Rhodopseudomonas palustris: one gene and its partner. The protein of the gene in region 1 interacts with the protein of each later gene in a pairwise test. Links are inferred from orthologs where the notes say so. Each region holds a gene or a part of one and is shown on either strand. Other genes may lie near its edges. The genes, in order: dprA and recA.

Region 1 (8,936 bases):
TGGTATCGGACAGGATCACGCCGAACATCAGCACCAGGTCGGCCCCCTCGACCAGCGCCGACAGGTCGGGATCGCCGGCGGCGCCGAGATAGGTGCCGGCCACCACATCGTCGTCGCCTTCGAGCAGGCCGCGGCCCATGAATGTCGTCACCACCGGCAGGCCGAGCTTGCGGGCGAGCGCCCCCACCTGCTGCTCGACGCCGTAGCGGCGGATCTCGACGTCCACCACCATCACCGGCGACTTCGCGTTGGCGATCCGCGCCAGAATTTCCTCGGCGCATTCGTCGCGCGCCCCGGCATCGGCCTCGCGCCGCGGCAGCTTCGGCACCGGGTCGACCTTGGCGTCGACCATGTCGCGCGGGAACTCGATATAAACCGGCAGCGACAGTTCGAGCGCGCTGCGCAGCACTCGCGCGATCTCGGCCGGTGCGGTCGCCGGATCGGTCAGCACCGCCTGATCGCAGGTGACTTCCTTGAATACCGCAAGCTGGGTGTCGACGGTCCGCACCTGATGATGCAGCAGATAGCCGCTGGTGCGCTCGCGCGCGCCGGGCGCGCCTGCGATCACCACCACCGGCGAGCGCTCCGCATAGGCGCCGGCGACCGAGTTGACGAGGTTGAACGCGCCGGCTCCGTAGGTCACGACCGCGACGCCGATGCTGCCGCGATAGCGCGACGCCGCGTCGGCCGCAAAGCCGACCGCCGGCTCGTGGCTCAGCGTGAAATACGGCAGCGTGCCGCTCTCCTCGATCACCTTGAAGAACGGCAGCACGAAGTCGCCGGGGATGCCGAAAATCTCCCGGGCACCGTGATCCTTGAGGGCGTCGAGCAGCGCGGTCGCAAGCGTCGGCATGAGAGCTCCTGACTGGGCACGAAGGGCACCGGACCGCTTTACCAGAGCTTACGACTTTCGACCAACCGCACGCCCGTGTGACACGCCGCACGGCCGAAAGGCCGGCTGCTCCACAACGCCGGGGGATTATTCCGCGCCGTGCCCCGATGCCGCTTGCCCGGCTATCCAACTCTCCCTATAGCTCTTGCTTTAATGACCCCCGCCCCAAAATCGACTTTCGTCCTCGGTCACCGGCATCTGCTGGGAATCGAAGGGCTTTCCGCCGCCGACATCACCGGCCTGCTCGACCTCTCCGAGGAGTATGTCGAGCTCAACCGGCAGGTCGACAAGAAGCGCACCTCTTTGCGCGGCCGCACCCAGGTCAATCTGTTCTTCGAGGCCTCGACCCGGACGCAATCGTCATTCGAGATCGCCGGCAAACGCCTCGGCGCCGACGTGATGAACATGAGCGTGTCGTCGTCGTCGATGCGCAAGGGCGAGACCCTGATGGACACCGCGGTGACGCTGAACGCGATGCACCCGGACATCCTGGTGGTCCGGCATCACGCCTCCGGCGCGGTGGAACTGCTGGCCCGCAAGGTCGACGGCTCGGTGATCAACGCCGGCGACGGCGCCCACGAGCATCCGACCCAGGCGCTGCTCGACGCGCTGACGATCCGCCGCAACAAGGGCCGGCTCGAAGGGCTGGTGGTGGCGATCTGCGGTGACGTGATGCATTCGCGCGTCGCCCGCTCCAACATTCTGCTGCTGAACACGATGGGCGCCCGCGTCCGCGTCGTCGCCCCCTCCACGCTGCTGCCGGCCGGAATCGAGCGGCTCGGCGTCGAGGTCGCACGCGACATGCGCGAAGGGCTCGACGGCGCCGACATCGTGATGATGCTGCGGCTGCAGCGCGAGCGCATGAACGGCTCGTTCGTGCCGTCCTCGGCCGAGTACTTCAACTATTTCGGGCTCGACCAGAAGAAGCTGGCCTACGCCAAGCCGGACGCGTTGGTGATGCATCCGGGCCCGATGAACCGCGGCGTCGAGATCGACTCGATCGTCGCCGACGGCGCCCAGTCGGTGATCCGCGAACAAGTCGAAATGGGCGTGGCGGTGCGGATGGCGGTGCTCGAAGCGCTCGCCCGCAACCTGCCGAACGCCTGATGCCGGAACGGGAAACAACATGCTGACCGACCGCCGCCCGATCCTGCTCGCCAACGCCCGCCTGATCGATCCCTCGCGCGACTTCGACGGCATCGGTGACGTGCTGATCGCCGACGGCGTGATCCGCGATGCCCGTCGCGGCATCGGCGCCGCCGGCGTCCCCGAAGGCACCGACATCGTCAACTGCGCCGGCATGGTGGTCGCCCCCGGCCTGATCGACATGCGCGCCTTCGTCGGCGAGCCCGGCGCCAGCCACCGCGAGACCTTTGCGTCCGCCAGCCAAGCCGCGGCCGCCGGCGGCATCACCACCATCGTCTGCCAGCCGAACACCAGCCCGGTGATCGACAATTCGGCGACGGTCGACTTCGTGATGCGCCGCGCCCGCGACACCGCGATCGTCAACATCCACCCGATGGCCGCGATCACCAAGGGCCTCGCCGGCGCCGAAATGACCGAGATCGGCCTGTTGAAGGCCGCCGGCGCGGTGGCGTTCAGCGACGGCGACCTCAGCATCACCAACGCCCAGGTGATGCGCCGGGCGCTGACCTACGCGCGCGATTTCGACGCGCTGATCGTGCATCACACCGAGGATCCCGACCTCGTCGGCGAAGGCGTGATGAACGAGGGCGAGTTCGCCACAAGGCTCGGCCTCGCCGGGATTCCCAACGCCGCCGAAACGGTGATGCTGGAGCGCGACATCCGTCTGGTGATGCTGACCGGAGGACGCTACCACGCCGCGTCGCTGAGCTGCATCGAGTCTCTGGAGATCATGCAGCGCGCCCGTGACCTCGGCCTGCCGGTGTCGGCATCGGTCTCGATCAACCATGTCGCACTGAACGAGAACGACATCGGGCCGTATCGCACCTTCCTGAAGCTGGCGCCGCCGCTACGTACCGAGGCCGACCGCAAGGCGCTGATCGCAGCGCTGGCCTCCGGGCTGATCGACGTGGTGATGTCGGACCACAATCCGCAGGACGTCGAGGTCAAACGCCTGCCGTTCGCCGAGGCAGCCGCCGGCGCGATCGGGCTGGAAACCATGCTGCCGGCCGGTCTGCGGCTGGTCCACGCCGGCGAACTCGATCTGCTGAGCCTGATCCGCGCGATGTCGACCCGACCCGCCGAACTGCTCGGCCTGCCCGGCGGCACGCTGCGCGCCGGCAGCCCGGCCGACCTGATCGTGATCGACCCGGACGTGCCGTGGCTGGTCGATCCGGACGAACTGAAATCGAAGTGCAAGAATACGCCGTTCGACGAAGCGCGGTTCTCCGGCCGGGTGACCCGCACCATCGTCGGCGGCCGGACCGTCTATGAGCATGTGTGAGATTTGAAGGCTGGTTGAGTCAGCCGCTTGAACCAGGCCTTTCGATCCGTCATTGCGAGCGCAGCGAAGCAATCCAGAAATGCCGAGCACGGAACTGGATTGCTTCGTCGCTTCGCTCCTCGCAATGACGGGGAGAGTCTGACTTTATTGCCGCGCTAGAGTGTTTGGAGAGTTGTGATGATCGGGATCTACCTTGGCGCACTGGTGATCGGTTATCTGTTCGGCTCGATCCCGTTCGGCCTGATCCTCACCAAGGTCGCCGGCACCCAGGATCTGCGCTCGATCGGCTCCGGCAATATCGGCGCCACCAACGTGCTGCGCACCGGCCGCAAGGGCCTCGCCGCCGCAACATTGCTGCTCGATGCGCTGAAGGGCACCGCGGCGGTGATCCTCGCCGCCTATCTCGCCGCCGGGACCGACGCGATCGCCGCCAACGCCGCGATGCTGGCGGCCCTCGGCGCCTTCCTCGGCCATCTGTTTCCGGTGTGGCTGAAGTTCAAGGGCGGCAAGGGCGTCGCCGTGTATATCGGCGTGCTGATCGGCCTGTTCTGGCCGGCCGCGGTGGTGTTCTGCCTGATGTGGCTGGCGACCGCCTTCACCTCGCGCTACTCGTCATTGTCGGCGCTGGTCGCGAGCTTCGTCACCCCGATCTTCCTGTGGTGGTTCGGCCACGCCGCCCTCGCCTCACTCTTCGCGGTGCTGACCCTGCTGCTGTTCTGGATGCACCGCGAGAACATCAAGCGGCTGCAGGCCGGCACCGAAGGCAAGATCGGCGAGAAGAAGTAACCGCACGTCCTTGCGAGCAGCCTGATCGCACCCCGCCGACACGACCCGTTCGTGCGCCGCGGCCCACCGCCTTGGTCGGCCTTGTTCACACGCTAAAGTTACGTCACACTCCCGCTCGCGGGGGCGGATGTGGGCGAGCGCGGCAGTGATCCAGGGACGACCGTCCTCACCGAGGCGCAGCGGATCGATTGGCTGCGGCTGATCCGGGCCGACAATGTCGGGCCGCGGACGTTTCGTTCGCTGATCAATCATTTCGGCTCGGCGCGCGTGGCGCTGGAGCGGTTGCCGGAGTTGGCGCGGCGCGGCGGCGCCGCGCGGGCTGGACGCATCCCATCCGAGGACGAAGCGCGGCGCGAGATCGAGAGCGGGCGCCGGATCGGCGTCGAGCTGGTGGCGCCGGGCGAGACCGGCTACCCGCCGCGGCTGGCCACGATCGACGATGCGCCGCCGCTGCTCGGAGTCCACGCCCTGCCCGATGCGCTCGCCGTGATGGCGCGGCCGATGATCGGAATCGTCGGCTCGCGCAACGCCTCGGGCGCCGGACTGAAATTCGCCGGCCAACTCGCCGCCGATCTTGGCGCAAGCGGCTTCGTGGTGATCTCCGGCCTGGCCCGCGGCATCGACCAGGCGGCGCATCGCGCCAGCCTTGCCGGCGGCACCGTTGCGGTGCTGGCCGGCGGCCATGACAAGATCTACCCGGCCGAGCACGAGGATCTGCTGCTGGACATCATTCAGGCGCGCGGCGCCGCGATCTCCGAGATGCCGCTCGGTCACATCCCCCGGGCCAAGGATTTTCCGCGCCGCAACCGGCTGATCTCCGGCGCCGCGGTCGGCGTCGTGGTGATCGAGGCCGCCTATCGCTCCGGCTCGCTGATCACCGCCCGCCGCGCCGCCGATCAGGGCCGCGAGGTGTTCGCCGTCCCGGGATCGCCGCTCGACCCGCGTGCCGCCGGAACCAACGACCTGATCAAGCAGGGCGCGACCCTGATCACATCGGCGTCCGACATTGTCGACGCGGTTGCGTCGATCCTGGAGCGGCCGGTCGAGATGCCGAACCGGGAGCCGGAGCACGCGCCGCCGACCGGGGAGCCGGAGGCAAGCGACCGCAGCCGGATTCTCGGCCTGCTCGGACCGAGCCCCGTCGGAATCGACGATCTGATCCGCCTGTCGGGCATTTCACCCGCCGTGGTGCGCACCGTGCTGCTGGAGCTCGAACTCGCCGGCCGCCTCGAACGCCACGGCGGCTCCCTGGTGTCGCTGAGCTGAGCGCGACCGCGCCCAAAAAAGCCAACGGCCCGAAGCGATGACACTTCGAGCCATTGTCCAGGAGCGGACGTACATCCGGCCCGCCCCGACGTTCGAATCGTGAACTGGTTCGGTTAATTAGACGTTAATCGTCACCACCTCATGACAACGGCAGCCGCCTGTCAGTGCCGGCCGTCCTTGCCGCTGCCTGCAGCTCACCCAGAACATGAGGATATCGAGAGGAATCCAATCGGATGAGAGCCTTGAAGGAACCTGTTCACTCGCTGGTGGAATTGCGCCGGCGGCGCACGATGTCCTTGGCTTCCATCCGCGCCATATCGAGAAGGTAACAAAGTACATCGAGACGGTGCGCTCGGGCGACCTGAATCAGTTGCCCGGTCGCCTCCGACAGGTATTGGGCCGCTTCGACCGGCCCGCCATCTCCCGGGCGGGCGTAGCGGGAGTTTCCGTGGCTCTCGGACGGCGGCGACATCGGGCACCATTCCTAGACAGATTGGAACTCTCCGATAAGGAGAGAGACTCAATCATATACACGTATAGGTTGTGCAGCTCTAGGTTTATGTTTCGTGAATTTCAGTTCTGAGTGGGTCTGATTTCGGCCTAGTTGCCCGATCGGCGATTTGACAGCGCCCCTGTCACCACCCATGTTCCGGGCAATCCGGCCGGCGCGAGTCTCGCAGACCGGCCTTTTTCTCTTCATTATGATGCTTGGATGCGATGAACCTCGTCATTGTCGAGTCGCCCGCGAAGGCCAAGACGATCAACAAATATCTCGGCTCGTCCTATGAGGTTCTGGCCTCGTTCGGGCACGTGCGCGACTTGCCGGCGAAGAACGGATCGGTCGACCCGGATGCCGACTTCCAGATGATCTGGGAGGTCGACCCGAAAGCCGCGAGCCGTCTCAACGACATCGCCAAGGCTCTGAAGAATGCGGACAAGCTGATCCTCGCCACCGACCCTGATCGCGAGGGCGAGGCGATCTCCTGGCACGTGCTGGAGGTGATGAAGCAGAAACGTGCGCTGAAGGACCAACAGGTCGAGCGCGTGGTGTTCAACGCCATCACCAAGCAGTCGGTCACGGATGCGATGAAGCACCCGCGCCAGATCGACGGCGCCCTGGTCGACGCCTATATGGCGCGCCGGGCGCTCGACTATCTGGTCGGCTTTACCCTCTCCCCGGTGCTGTGGCGCAAGCTTCCCGGCGCCCGCTCCGCCGGCCGGGTGCAATCGGTGGCGCTGCGGCTAGTGTGCGACCGCGAGACGGAAATTGAGAAATTCGTCCCCCGCGAGTACTGGTCGCTGATCGCCACTCTGGCGACGCCGCGGGGCGATACCTTCGAGGCGCGGCTGGTCGGCGCCGATGGCAAGAAGATCCAGCGGCTCGACATCGGCACCGGCGCCGAGGCCGAGGACTTCAAGAAGGCAATCGAGGCGGCGAATTTCCGCGTCGCCACCGTCGAAGCCAAGCCGGCACGCCGCAACCCCTACGCGCCCTTCACCACCTCGACGCTGCAGCAGGAAGCCAGCCGCAAGCTCGGCTTCGCCCCGGCCCACACCATGCGGGTGGCGCAGCGGCTGTACGAAGGCGTCGACATCGGCGGCGAGACGGTCGGTCTCATCACTTATATGCGTACCGACGGCGTGCAGATCGATCCGTCCGCCATCACCCAGGCGCGCAAGGTGATCGCCGAGGATTTCGGCAACGCCTATGTGCCGGAGGCGCCGCGGCAATACACCGCCAAGGCCAAGAACGCGCAGGAAGCCCACGAAGCGATCCGCCCGACCGACCTGTCGCGGCGGCCGTCCGACGTCAGCCGCAACCTCGATTCCGACCAGGCCCGGCTGTACGAGCTGATCTGGATCCGCACCGTCGCCAGCCAGATGGAATCCGCCGAGCTGGAGCGCACCACCGTCGATATCGAGGCGAAAGCCGGGCCGCGCGTGCTGGAACTGCGCGCCACCGGCCAGGTGGTGAAGTTCGACGGCTTCCTCGCCGCCTATCAGGAAGGCCGCGACGACGACTCCGAGGACGAGGATTCCCGCCGGCTGCCGCCGATGAGCGAGAACGAGGCGCTGAAGCGCGAGGCGCTCGCCGTCACCCAGCATTTCACCGAGCCGCCGCCGCGGTTCTCCGAAGCCTCGCTGGTGAAGCGGATGGAAGAGCTCGGCATCGGCCGGCCCTCGACCTACGCCTCGATTCTGCAGGTGCTGAAAGATCGCGGCTACGTCCGGCTGGAGAAGAAGCGGCTGCACGGCGAGGACAAGGGCCGCGTCGTGGTCGCGTTCCTGGAGAGCTTCTTCACCCGCTACGTCGAATACGACTTCACCGCCGGCCTCGAGGAAGACCTCGACCGCATCTCCAACAATGAAGTGTCCTGGAAACAGGTGCTGAGCGACTTCTGGCGCGACTTCATCGGCGCGGTCGACGAGATCAAGGATCTGCGCGTCGCCCAGGTGCTCGACGTGCTCGACGAGATGCTCGGGCCGCACATCTATCCGGCGCGCGAGGACGGCGGCGATCCGCGGCAGTGCCCGAGCTGCGGCACCGGCAAGCTCAACCTGAAGGCCGGCAAGTTCGGCGCCTTCGTCGGCTGCTCGAACTATCCGGAATGCCGCTACACCCGGCCGCTCGCCTCCGACAGCGCCGGCGATGCCGACCGCGTGCTCGGCACCGATCCCGACAGCGGCCTCGAGGTCGCGGTGAAGTCCGGCAGGTTCGGCCCCTACATCCAGCTCGGCGAGGCCAAGGATTACGGCGAAGGCGAAAAGCCGAAGCGGGCCGGCATTCCGAAGGGCACCTCGCCGTCCGATGTCGATCTCGAAATGGCGCTCAAGCTGCTGGCGCTGCCGCGCGAAGTCGGCAAGCATCCGGAGACCGGGCAGCCGATCAAGGCCGGCATCGGCCGGTTCGGCCCCTATGTCCAGCACGAGAAGACCTATGCCAGCCTCGAAGCCGGCGACGACGTCCACACCATCGGTCTCAACCGCGCGGTGACGCTGATCGCCGAGAAGGTGGCCAAGGGCCCGAGCAAGGGCCGGTTCGGTTCCGATCCCGGCAAGGCGCTCGGCGACCATCCGAGCCTCGGCGCGGTCGCGGTGAAGAAGGGCCGCTACGGTGCCTACGTCACCGCCGGCGGCGTCAACGCCACGATCCCGAACGACAAGACCGAAGACACCATCACCCTGCCCGAAGCGATCGCGCTGCTCGACGAGCGCGCCGCCAAGGGCGGCGGCAAGGCCAAGAAGAAGGCCCCCGCCAAGAAGGCGGCGACCAAGAAAGCCGACGGCGACGCCAAGCCGGCCAAGAAGGCCGCCGCCAAGAAGGCCAAGCCGAAGGCTGAGAGCGCCGCCGCCAGCAAGGCGCGCGCACCGGTCGCGGCCAAGACGGCGGCGAAGAAGGCCGCCAAGCCCAAAGACGCGGTCAAGAGCAGCGCCGCCAAGAACGGATAGATGTGAGCAAACCGCGCGACGCGAAGTTTCCGGACAAGGCCACCCTCCTCGCCTTCATCCGCGCCCACCCCGGCAAGATCGGCACCCGGGAGATCGCGCGCGAATACGGCCTGA
Region 2 (8,953 bases), 800 kb from region 1 along the record:
GCGCCCAGAACCAAGTGTTCACCTCGCTGATCGGTCAAGGCTATTACGGCACCATCCTGCCGACCGTGATCCAGCGCAATATTCTCGAAAACCCCGCCTGGTACACGGCCTACACGCCGTATCAGCCCGAGATCAGTCAGGGCCGGCTGGAAGCGCTGTTCAACTTCCAGACCATGATCTGCGACCTCACCGGGCTGGACGTCGCCAACGCGTCGCTGCTCGACGAAGGTACCGCCGCGGCAGAAGCGATGGCGCTGGCCGAGCGCGCCGCCGCCAAGAGCGCCAAGGCGTTCTTCGTCGATGCCGATACCCATCCGCAGACCATCGCGGTGCTGCGCACCCGGGCCGAACCGCTCGGCTGGCGGATCATCGTCGGCGATCCCGAGACCGAGCTGGAAGGCGCCGACGTGTTCGGCGCGCTGCTGCAATATCCCGGATCGTCGGGGCGTTTGAGCGATCCGCGCGCGGTGATCGCGGCGCTGCGCCAGAAGGGCGCGCTGGCCGTGGTCTCCGCCGATCTGCTTGCGCTGACGCTGATCACCCCGCCGGGCGAACTCGGCGCCGATATCGCGATCGGCTCGGCGCAGCGCTTCGGCGTGCCGATGGGCTATGGCGGGCCGCACGCCGCCTTTATGGCGGTGCGCGACAGCCTCAAGCGCAGCCTGCCCGGCCGGATTGTCGGGCTGTCGATCGACAGCCATGGCCAGCCGGCCTATCGGCTGGCGCTGCAGACCCGCGAGCAGCACATCCGCCGCGAAAAGGCGACCTCCAACATCTGTACCGCGCAGGTGCTGCTGGCGGTGATCAACGCGATGTACGCGGTGTATCACGGCCCCGACGGCTTGGCCGCGATCGCGCGCCGCGTCCACCGGCGCACGGCCGTGCTGGCGGCCGGCCTTCGGCAACTCGGCTTTGCACCGACCCACGGCACATACTTCGATACGCTGACCATCGAAGTCGGTGATCGCCGCGACGCCATCGTGGCGCGAGCGGAGGTCGAAAAGATCAACCTGCGGATCAACGCGTCTTCGCTCGGCATTTCGCTCGACGAGACCACCACGCCGGCGGTCGTCGAAGCGCTGTGGCGAGCCTTCGGCGGATCGCTCGACTACGCCGCTGAGGAACGTGACGCCGGCGACTCGCTCGGCGGCGCGCTGCCGGCGGCGCTGAAACGGACCAGCGATTATCTGACGCAAGCCGCGTTCCAGGACTATCGTTCGGAAACCGAACTACTGCGCTACATGCGCAAGCTGTCCGACCGAGATCTCGCGCTCGACCGCGCCATGATCCCGCTCGGCTCCTGCACCATGAAGCTGAACGCCACCACCGAGATGATGCCGCTGACCTGGCCCGAATTCGGCAGCCTTCATCCGTTCGTGCCGAAAGCGCAGGCCGCCGGCTATCACGCGCTGTTCGCCAGGCTTGAAACTTGGCTCGCCGAGATCACCGGCTATGATGCGGTGTCGCTGCAGCCGAATTCCGGCGCGCAGGGCGAATATGCCGGCCTGCTGGCGATCCGCGGCTATCATCTGTCGCGCGGCGAGCCGCATCGCAAAGTCTGCCTGATCCCGTCGTCGGCGCACGGCACCAACCCGGCCTCCGCCGCGATGGCCGGCATGGACGTGGTGGTGGTCGGCTGCGATGCCCATGGCGACGTCGACGTCGATGACCTTCGCGCCAAGGCCGAGGCGCATTCGGCAAACCTCGCCGCGGTGATGATAACCTATCCGTCGACCCACGGCGTGTTCGAAGAGCACATCCGCGACATCTGCGACATCGTCCACGCCCATGGCGGTCAGGTCTATCTCGACGGCGCCAATTTGAACGCTCAGGTCGGCCTCGCCCGCCCCGGCGATTACGGCGCCGACGTCAGCCATCTCAATCTGCACAAGACGTTCTGCATCCCGCACGGCGGCGGCGGCCCGGGGATGGGCCCGATCGGCGTCCGCGCGCATCTGGCGCCGTTCCTGCCCGGCCATCCGGCGGAAGGAGAGCCGCTGAACGGCGGCCTGCACGGCGGCGGCACGGTATCTGCCGCGCCGTGGGGCTCGGCGTCGATCCTGACGATCTCCTACATCTATATCCTGATGATGGGCGCGGCCGGCCTGAAGCGCGCCACGGAGATCGCGATCCTCAACGCCAACTACATCGCCGCACGGCTGCAGCCGCATTTCCCGGTGCTGTATCGCAATCAGCGCGGCCGGGTCGCGCATGAATGCATCGTCGATCCGCGGTCGCTGAAGACCACCGCCGGGGTCACCGTCGACGACATCGCCAAGCGGCTGATCGACTACGGCTTCCACGCTCCGACCATGAGCTTCCCGGTTCCCGGCACGCTGATGATCGAGCCGACCGAGTCGGAATCCAAAGCCGAGATCGACCGATTCTGCGACGCCATGATCGCGATCCGCCGCGAGATCGCACAGGTGGAGGATGGCCGCTACAAGATCGAACAGTCGCCGCTGCGCCACGCCCCGCACACGGCGCACGACGTCACCGCGGCGGAGTGGACCCGGCCCTATCCTCGGACCGAGGGCTGCTTCCCGGCGGCGAACTCGCGCACCGATAAGTATTGGAGCCCGGTCGGCAGGGTCGACAACGTCTATGGCGACCGCAACCTGATCTGCTCGTGCCCGCCGGTCGAGGACTACGCGCTGGCGGCGGACTACGCACGAGCCGCTGAGTAAGGGTGAGCGGAGAATATCGGCGGACGTGGATTAGCGCCAAGCAATCATCCTTCGAGGCTCGCGGCGCGCCCTCAGGACGGCGAATTCCATTGTTGCTCGCTGAAGGACCCGTCGTCGCCCACTGCGAAAACCAGACCGGCGAGCACTACTGCCCCCCTGTAACAGGGAGGCGCAGAACTCGCCGTTTTCAAATGCTTTGTCCGCAGCGGCGCGAGCGTGCGCCGGTTTCACCTCATGCGGCCGGTGCGAGCCGGCCGCATCCGCGATCAATCCTCCGCCGGCTCCTCGCCGTCGGCATCGCGCTCCGGCAAGCCGGCGAGGATCTGTTCGGCGATCAGGCCGGAATTCTGACGGATCGCCGCTTCGATCTTGGCGGTCATGTCCGGATTGGCGCGCAGAAATGCCTTGGCGTTCTCGCGGCCCTGACCGAGCCGCTGGCTGTCGTGCGAAAACCAGGCACCGGACTTCTCGACGATGCCGGCCTTGACGCCGAGATCGAGGATCTCGCCCATCTTGGACACGCCCTCGCCGTACATGATGTCGAACTCGACCTGCTTGAACGGCGGCGCCAACTTGTTCTTCACCACCTTGACGCGGGTCTGGTTGCCGACCACCTCGTCGCGCTCCTTGATCGCGCCGATGCGGCGGATGTCGAGCCGGACCGAGGCGTAGAACTTCAGCGCGTTGCCGCCAGTGGTAGTCTCCGGCGAACCGTACATCACACCGATCTTCATCCGGATCTGGTTGATGAAGATCACCATGGTGTTCGACTTGTTGATCGAGGCGGTGAGCTTGCGCAGCGCTTGGCTCATCAGCCGGGCCTGCAGGCCGGGCAGCGCGTCGCCCATCTCGCCCTCGAGTTCGGCGCGCGGCACCAGCGCCGCCACCGAATCGACGATCAGCACGTCGATGGCACCGGAGCGCACCAGCGTGTCGGCGATTTCCAGCGCCTGCTCGCCGTGGTCGGGCTGCGAGATCAACAGGTCGTCGACATTGACGCCGAGCTTACGGGCATAGACCGGGTCGAGCGCATGTTCGGCGTCGATGAAGGCGCAGATGCCGCCTTTCTTCTGCGCCTCGGCGACACAATGCAGCGCCAGCGTGGTCTTGCCCGAGGATTCCGGGCCGTAGATCTCGACGATCCGGCCCTTCGGCAGACCGCCGACGCCGAGCGCAATATCGAGCCCGAGCGACCCGGAGGAAATCGTCTCGATCTCCATCGCGCGGTCGTTCTTGCCGAGCTTCATCACCGAGCCCTTACCGAACTGGCGTTCGATCTGGGACAGCGCGGCGGAGAGCGCCTTGGATTTGTCCATGGAAGAACCTTCGACGATACGCAATGCGGTGGGGGCAGCCATCAACGTGCTCCTTATGGACGGATTCGCCAAACGGACAAACAGGCACCGGTCTCAGCCGGCAAATTCAATGTACTCTATTTGTTCTCAGTTCGCAATATGTTCTTCTGGCGGCGATCGGGATTTCCTATCTGCAACGGCGACCGACAGCGAGATCCGGCAGCGTGCCGGCTTAGCCAGATATCGTCACCGAAATGAGGTGTGTCAGCGGCCCTTCACGCTTTCTCAACCGTCCTTCGCCACAATGGAACGATGGACAGCCTTCTTGCCACTCCCTCAATCCCTGACAAGGTGCGCGTGCTGTGCAGCCGCTGCCGGATGCCGTTCCGGGAGAAGGTCAAGAACATGCGGGAGGGGTTTCAGACCCAGTGCCCGAATTGCGGCCGGCTGATCACCTTCTCCAGCGACTCAGCCGATCTCGGCGTGCAGCGGGCGATGACCGAGGCGCGGCGGATCCGCAACGGCGCCTCGGTGTCGGCGGTTTACGGGAACGATGCCGAAGGGCTGTGACGCCGCGGGATCGACTCAGCGCAGGTTCTGGATGCCCCACATCACCAGCAACATAGCCGGGATGCAGAGTGCAGCATAGATCGCCCACTTGGCGACGCCGACACCGATACCACGCTTGAAAGCCTCGAGCAGCCGATAGGTCGCGACGATCCAGGGCAAGATGATCCCGACCGCGACGGCGTCGACCACATACCAAAAACTCATCGTCCCTCGTCCTGTGAAGTGACCATGCGCCAGCTTTACCGCAGCCCAATCACCTCACCATCCATTCCTTCGGATGAGGTCGGACGACCTGCTCGGCCAGCCTCGGAGTGTCAGTATTTTTCCTGACATCACACGGCATTTGCCTGCAACTTTCGGACAGCAATTCGGATCGACAGACATTTTGGCGCGTATTAACTTTGCCCTGCCATCAGGTTCCACAGGAAAGCGCAAACAACGGGCGCGTATGTTGCGATGGCCGCCGCGTCCAACGGGAGCAAACAACAGGAGAGCGTCTTGGACAAATTCCTCCGCGACGAGAACCTGAAATTGTACCGCCGGCTGCTGGCGGAGACCCACGACGAGGACCGCCGCAGGGTGTTGAAGCAATTGATCGCCCAACTCTCTGAGCGGGATCCTCACCACAGTTTCGGCGGCTCTTAGCGCCGACGGTATTTGATTTTCCGCAAAGGCAATTCCGAGCGCCCGCCGCTAGCGTAACGCCCGTCATTGCCGAGCTTTCTAGAGGTGGGGAGTTTCGACCTTGACCGGAGCCCCGAACACGGCCTCGTTCGGGGCTCCTTCCTTTCGCAGGAGCCCTCCGCTCAGGCCCCGTTTCGCGGCCAAGACCGCCTACGGCGATTGCGCGGAACGGGCGGGAGTGGCGCCCAATCAGGTGCGGGGCTGTGGCGCGCGCCACGTCGATGAGCACGGGAGTCAATCTCTCCGTTTGCGCTCGCCCCCTGCTTTCGGTTTTCGCTTCGACGCGGTTTTCTCGCACAATCCTGTATGGATTCAGCTCGAAAACGCTCTCTCAGTATGACTAGCTTTGCTCCGGGCGCCGCCATCGCGGCGGCTCGCTCGTCAACGTCAGGCTCGTGATCGCCGCGTGCCATCCGGCACCCGGTTCAACCGACAAGGAGACAGGAATGCGCCGTTTGGGCATGCACAGATTTCGGATGGGCGCGCTGATCGCGCTGGCAGGCGCGGCGATCGCGCTGGCGGGCTGCGGCGAAGGCGACCAAGGGCCGCAAGGCGAGCCCGGCCCGCAAGGTCCGGCAGGCCCCGCCGGACCGGCCGGCCCCGCCGGCAAGGACGGTGCGTCGATCTCCAGCATCCGCACCGTGTCATCGACGAGCTGTTCGGCCAATGGCTGCCCGACCACCTGCGAGCCGAGCGAGACGCTCGTCTCAGCGCTGTGTGTCGGCAACGGCTCGGCCCGATTCAGCGACAATATCTCGGTCGAAGGCGGCGTGATGACGGCGCGCTGCGGACCCAGCTCGGTGCGGATCGAGGTGAGCTGCGCCCGCAAGTAGCTTCCCGGCCCAACCGAGTGAGCAATACAGCTCAGGCCGCCAGATCGACTCTGGCGGCCTTTTGCATGCCGGTGCGACTCCGATCAGAGAACGGCCCCTGATCGGCCACCACCTGATTACCGGCCGATCCAGACGGTTTCGGCTTGCGACCGATTCAGCCCCAAAATAATGGTAAAATAATACGCTAATTGATCTAGATCAAGCGCCCGAACGGCCAACCCCGGCAATTCGTCTACAGAACTTAAGGCGGACCTGGCCTTCCCAATGGCGCATTTGCTTTATCAATGTCCCCGGACCGGGATGAAGGTCCAGGCTTGGCTGCAGGAAGACCCCGGAAGCTCGGCGCAAACGACTTTCGAGCTGGTGCACTGCCCGGCCTGTGCCCAGATGCACTTCGTCGACCGCCGCACCGGTAGCCTGCTCGGCGACAAGACCAAGACCAAATAGTCGATCGCAAGACCGCGCCCGGTTATTCCGGTTTGCGGGCGAGCTCCACGGCGCGCGGACGATCGGGCAAAACGGCATTGCGCAGCGTCGGGTGCACTTCGATCCGGCCGTTGTAGTCGATGAACCCAGCCTTACGAAACTTGTTCATGAAGTAGCTGACGCGCGAGCGTGTCGTGCCGATCATCTCCGCCAGCGTCTCCTGACTAATTTCAATCGGCACCGGACGCGAAGCCTCGACAGCGTCGGCAAGCAGCAGCAGCAGCCGCGCCAGACGCTTCTCGCTGTTGTTGAACAATTGATCTATCAGGTCGTCCTCGACCCGCGTGTTGCGGGCGACGAGGTGGCGGGTGAATAGTTCGCAAAGCGCCGGCTCGCGTTGCAGCGTCGTCATCATCGTCGCGTTAGCGATGGTGGTGACGGTACAATCTTCCAGTGCGATCGCTGTGGCGCGGCGCCGATGGTCGAGCAGACCGCTCTCGCCGAAGAACTGCCCGGGCTGGAGGATGGCTACGACTGCGCCTTTGCCCTGTTCCGACATCACCGACAATTTGATGCGGCCGTGCTGGATGTACATCACGCAGTCGGCGGCTTCGTCCTGCGTGAAAATGGTCTGGTTGGTTCGAAATTGCAGAACGGTGCGCCCCGTGCCTGCACTGCGAAGAAAGACCTTTGGATCGAACGGCACCTCGCGCGACGTCACGTGATATCCTGCGAACGAAAACGATTGAGTCAGTCGGATTCGGCACGCCCCAAACTGGCCATGCCGGAACTCCGCCGCGCATCATCCTCAAATCGCAGAAAAAATCTGTGCCGTTTTGACCACCTGCCCAACTCAGCGGCAGCGTCCGTTCGACGGGCCTAGTTGGTCTGTCCGGTCTTGCGCTTGGCTTTCGGCTGGGTCGCCTCGGCGCCACGGACGCCGCCCCAGGGATCGCTGGGCCCCTGGGCATCCGGAATCTTACGCAGTGATTCCTGGTAGGCCTTCTGCCGGATCGCGTCCTGGGCCTTCTCTTCCGGGGTCTTGTGCTGGATCTCCGGCACCAGATTGACGTGCGGCCCCTCGCTCTGGGCAAAGGCCGGGCCGGCCAGCAGGGCCAGGACGGCGACGCCGTGCAGAATCTTCATCGCAAACTCCCTCTCGCCGCAGGCCGCGCCCGGCCGCCGCGCTACAGGCGATCGGACCGGCAGGACTTCGGCGACTGCCAGTCCTCCCAGATCGGACCGCATTTGGTGCACCCGCTCACCATGATCGCCGTGACCACCAGGCCGACCACCAACGCCACTCGTCTGACCATCGTGCCCCCTCGGATGCCGCCGAACTTAAGGGATCGACGGTGTCGTTTTCAAGCCGTGCCGAATCGGGTGGGATGCTGCGAAACGTCGCGAAACACGCGGACAATCAACGGGTCAGGGAGAGACGCATGGCAGGCCAGCAGACGGCGGAGTTCAGCCTCGACGAGGCGCAGCGGATGCTGCGGGAGGCGTTCGCGCCCTGGGTGCTGGACCTCGGCCTGTCGGTCGAGCGGCTCGAGCTTGATCCGCCAGCCGCCAGCCCGGCCGACTGGCAACCCGGCGCCACCCTGCGGATGGCGTTTTCCGAGCGGCTGTGCCGCAGCGGCGGCGTGGTCTGCGGCCAGGCGCTGATGGCTCTGGCCGACACCGCGATGGTCTTCGCGGTCTGTGCCGGTAACCGCGGGTTCCGCCCGATGACCACGGTCGATCAGACCACGCATTTCCTGAAAGCGGTGGCCGCGACCGATGTGATCGCCGACGCCCGGCTGGTCCGGCTCGGCCGCACCATGAGCTTCGGCCGGGTCACGCTGCTCAGCGCGGCCGATCAGAAACCGGTCGCAATGGTGTCGAGCGCGTTCGCGATGCTGTGAACGCGCGGGCGCCGGCTCTGGGTGGCTTCCCCCGAGCCGGCCTCGCAATGGTTCCAGACAGCACTTCAGTACCGGCCGCGACTCGGGCCGTAATTGTCCCCGCCGCGGCTGGGGCCACCGCCATAGCCGCCGCGGAAGCCGCCGCCGAACTGGATCACCGGCCCCGGCGGCACCACGTAGACCGGCGGCCGGCGGACCACCACGACGTCGTCCTCTTCCTCGACATAGACCCGGCTGCGCGACGCCTTCTTGCCGCTGCGCTTGGCCGGGTCGTCGCGTTCGGCCCGGCTCTTGGTCTTCTTCGGTTCCACCTTCTGCAGCGCCGGCGGCCTCGGTCCGCACGGGCAGGTCAGCGCCGCCGCGGCGGCCACCGGGGTGGCGAGCGCAGCCGTCGGCACGACGACCGCGTTGTCCGGCCGGTAGCGCAGCCGTTCGGCGAGCTTGCGCGCGGTCGCAGTCAGATCGCTGGCGGGGTATTCGGCCAGGAATGCGGTGTAGGCCGATCCGGTGTTGGCGAGGACCGCCCGGTTCCAAGCCTGCATTCGGCGATGGCG

The links.
Region 2: the proteins of dprA (region 1) and recA interact in binary tests that used the Bacillus subtilis proteins (3 or more experiments, as listed by UniProt). The link is inferred for Rhodopseudomonas palustris from one-to-one orthologs.

Annotation. Positions count from the first base shown.
Region 1 is NZ_CP041387.1:2,418,401-2,427,336, forward strand. Bases 3,326-6,303 are described here. They hold dprA (DNA-processing protein DprA), read left to right. Parts: upstream 3,326-4,235; coding sequence 4,236-5,372; downstream 5,373-6,303. Other genes in these bases: plsY (glycerol-3-phosphate 1-O-acyltransferase PlsY), read left to right, coding at 3,495-4,106; FLL57_RS11040 (hypothetical protein), read right to left, coding at 5,629-5,844; topA (type I DNA topoisomerase), read left to right, coding at 6,090-6,303. Outside these bases: ipdC (indolepyruvate/phenylpyruvate decarboxylase), read right to left, coding at 1-853; FLL57_RS11020 (aspartate carbamoyltransferase catalytic subunit), read left to right, coding at 1,046-1,999; FLL57_RS11025 (dihydroorotase), read left to right, coding at 2,019-3,320; more of topA, read left to right, coding at 6,304-8,822; rnr (ribonuclease R), read left to right, coding at 8,825-8,936. UniProt on the Bacillus subtilis protein: Protein that helps load RecA onto ssDNA during transformation. Binds cooperatively to circular ssDNA, is able to bridge different segments of DNA. Favors the loading of RecA onto SsbA- or SsbB-coated ssDNA and formation of RecA-DNA filaments.
Region 2 is NZ_CP041387.1:3,215,037-3,223,989, forward strand. What follows is about bases 2,000-4,994. They hold recA (recombinase RecA), read right to left. Parts: upstream 4,046-4,994; coding sequence 2,954-4,045; downstream 2,000-2,953. Other genes in these bases: gcvP (aminomethyl-transferring glycine dehydrogenase), read left to right, coding at 2,000-2,687; FLL57_RS14730 (hypothetical protein), read left to right, coding at 4,295-4,552; FLL57_RS14735 (hypothetical protein), read right to left, coding at 4,568-4,756. In the rest of the region: more of gcvP, read left to right, coding at 1-1,999; FLL57_RS23355 (hypothetical protein), read left to right, coding at 5,051-5,197; FLL57_RS14740 (hypothetical protein), read left to right, coding at 5,683-6,069; FLL57_RS14745 (hypothetical protein), read left to right, coding at 6,370-6,516; FLL57_RS14750 (Crp/Fnr family transcriptional regulator), read right to left, coding at 6,539-7,216; FLL57_RS14755 (hypothetical protein), read right to left, coding at 7,375-7,641; FLL57_RS14760 (peptidylprolyl isomerase), read right to left, coding at 7,683-7,811; FLL57_RS14765 (PaaI family thioesterase), read left to right, coding at 7,938-8,399; FLL57_RS14770 (caspase family protein), read right to left, coding at 8,465-8,953. UniProt on the Bacillus subtilis protein: Multifunctional protein involved in homologous recombination, DNA repair and competence.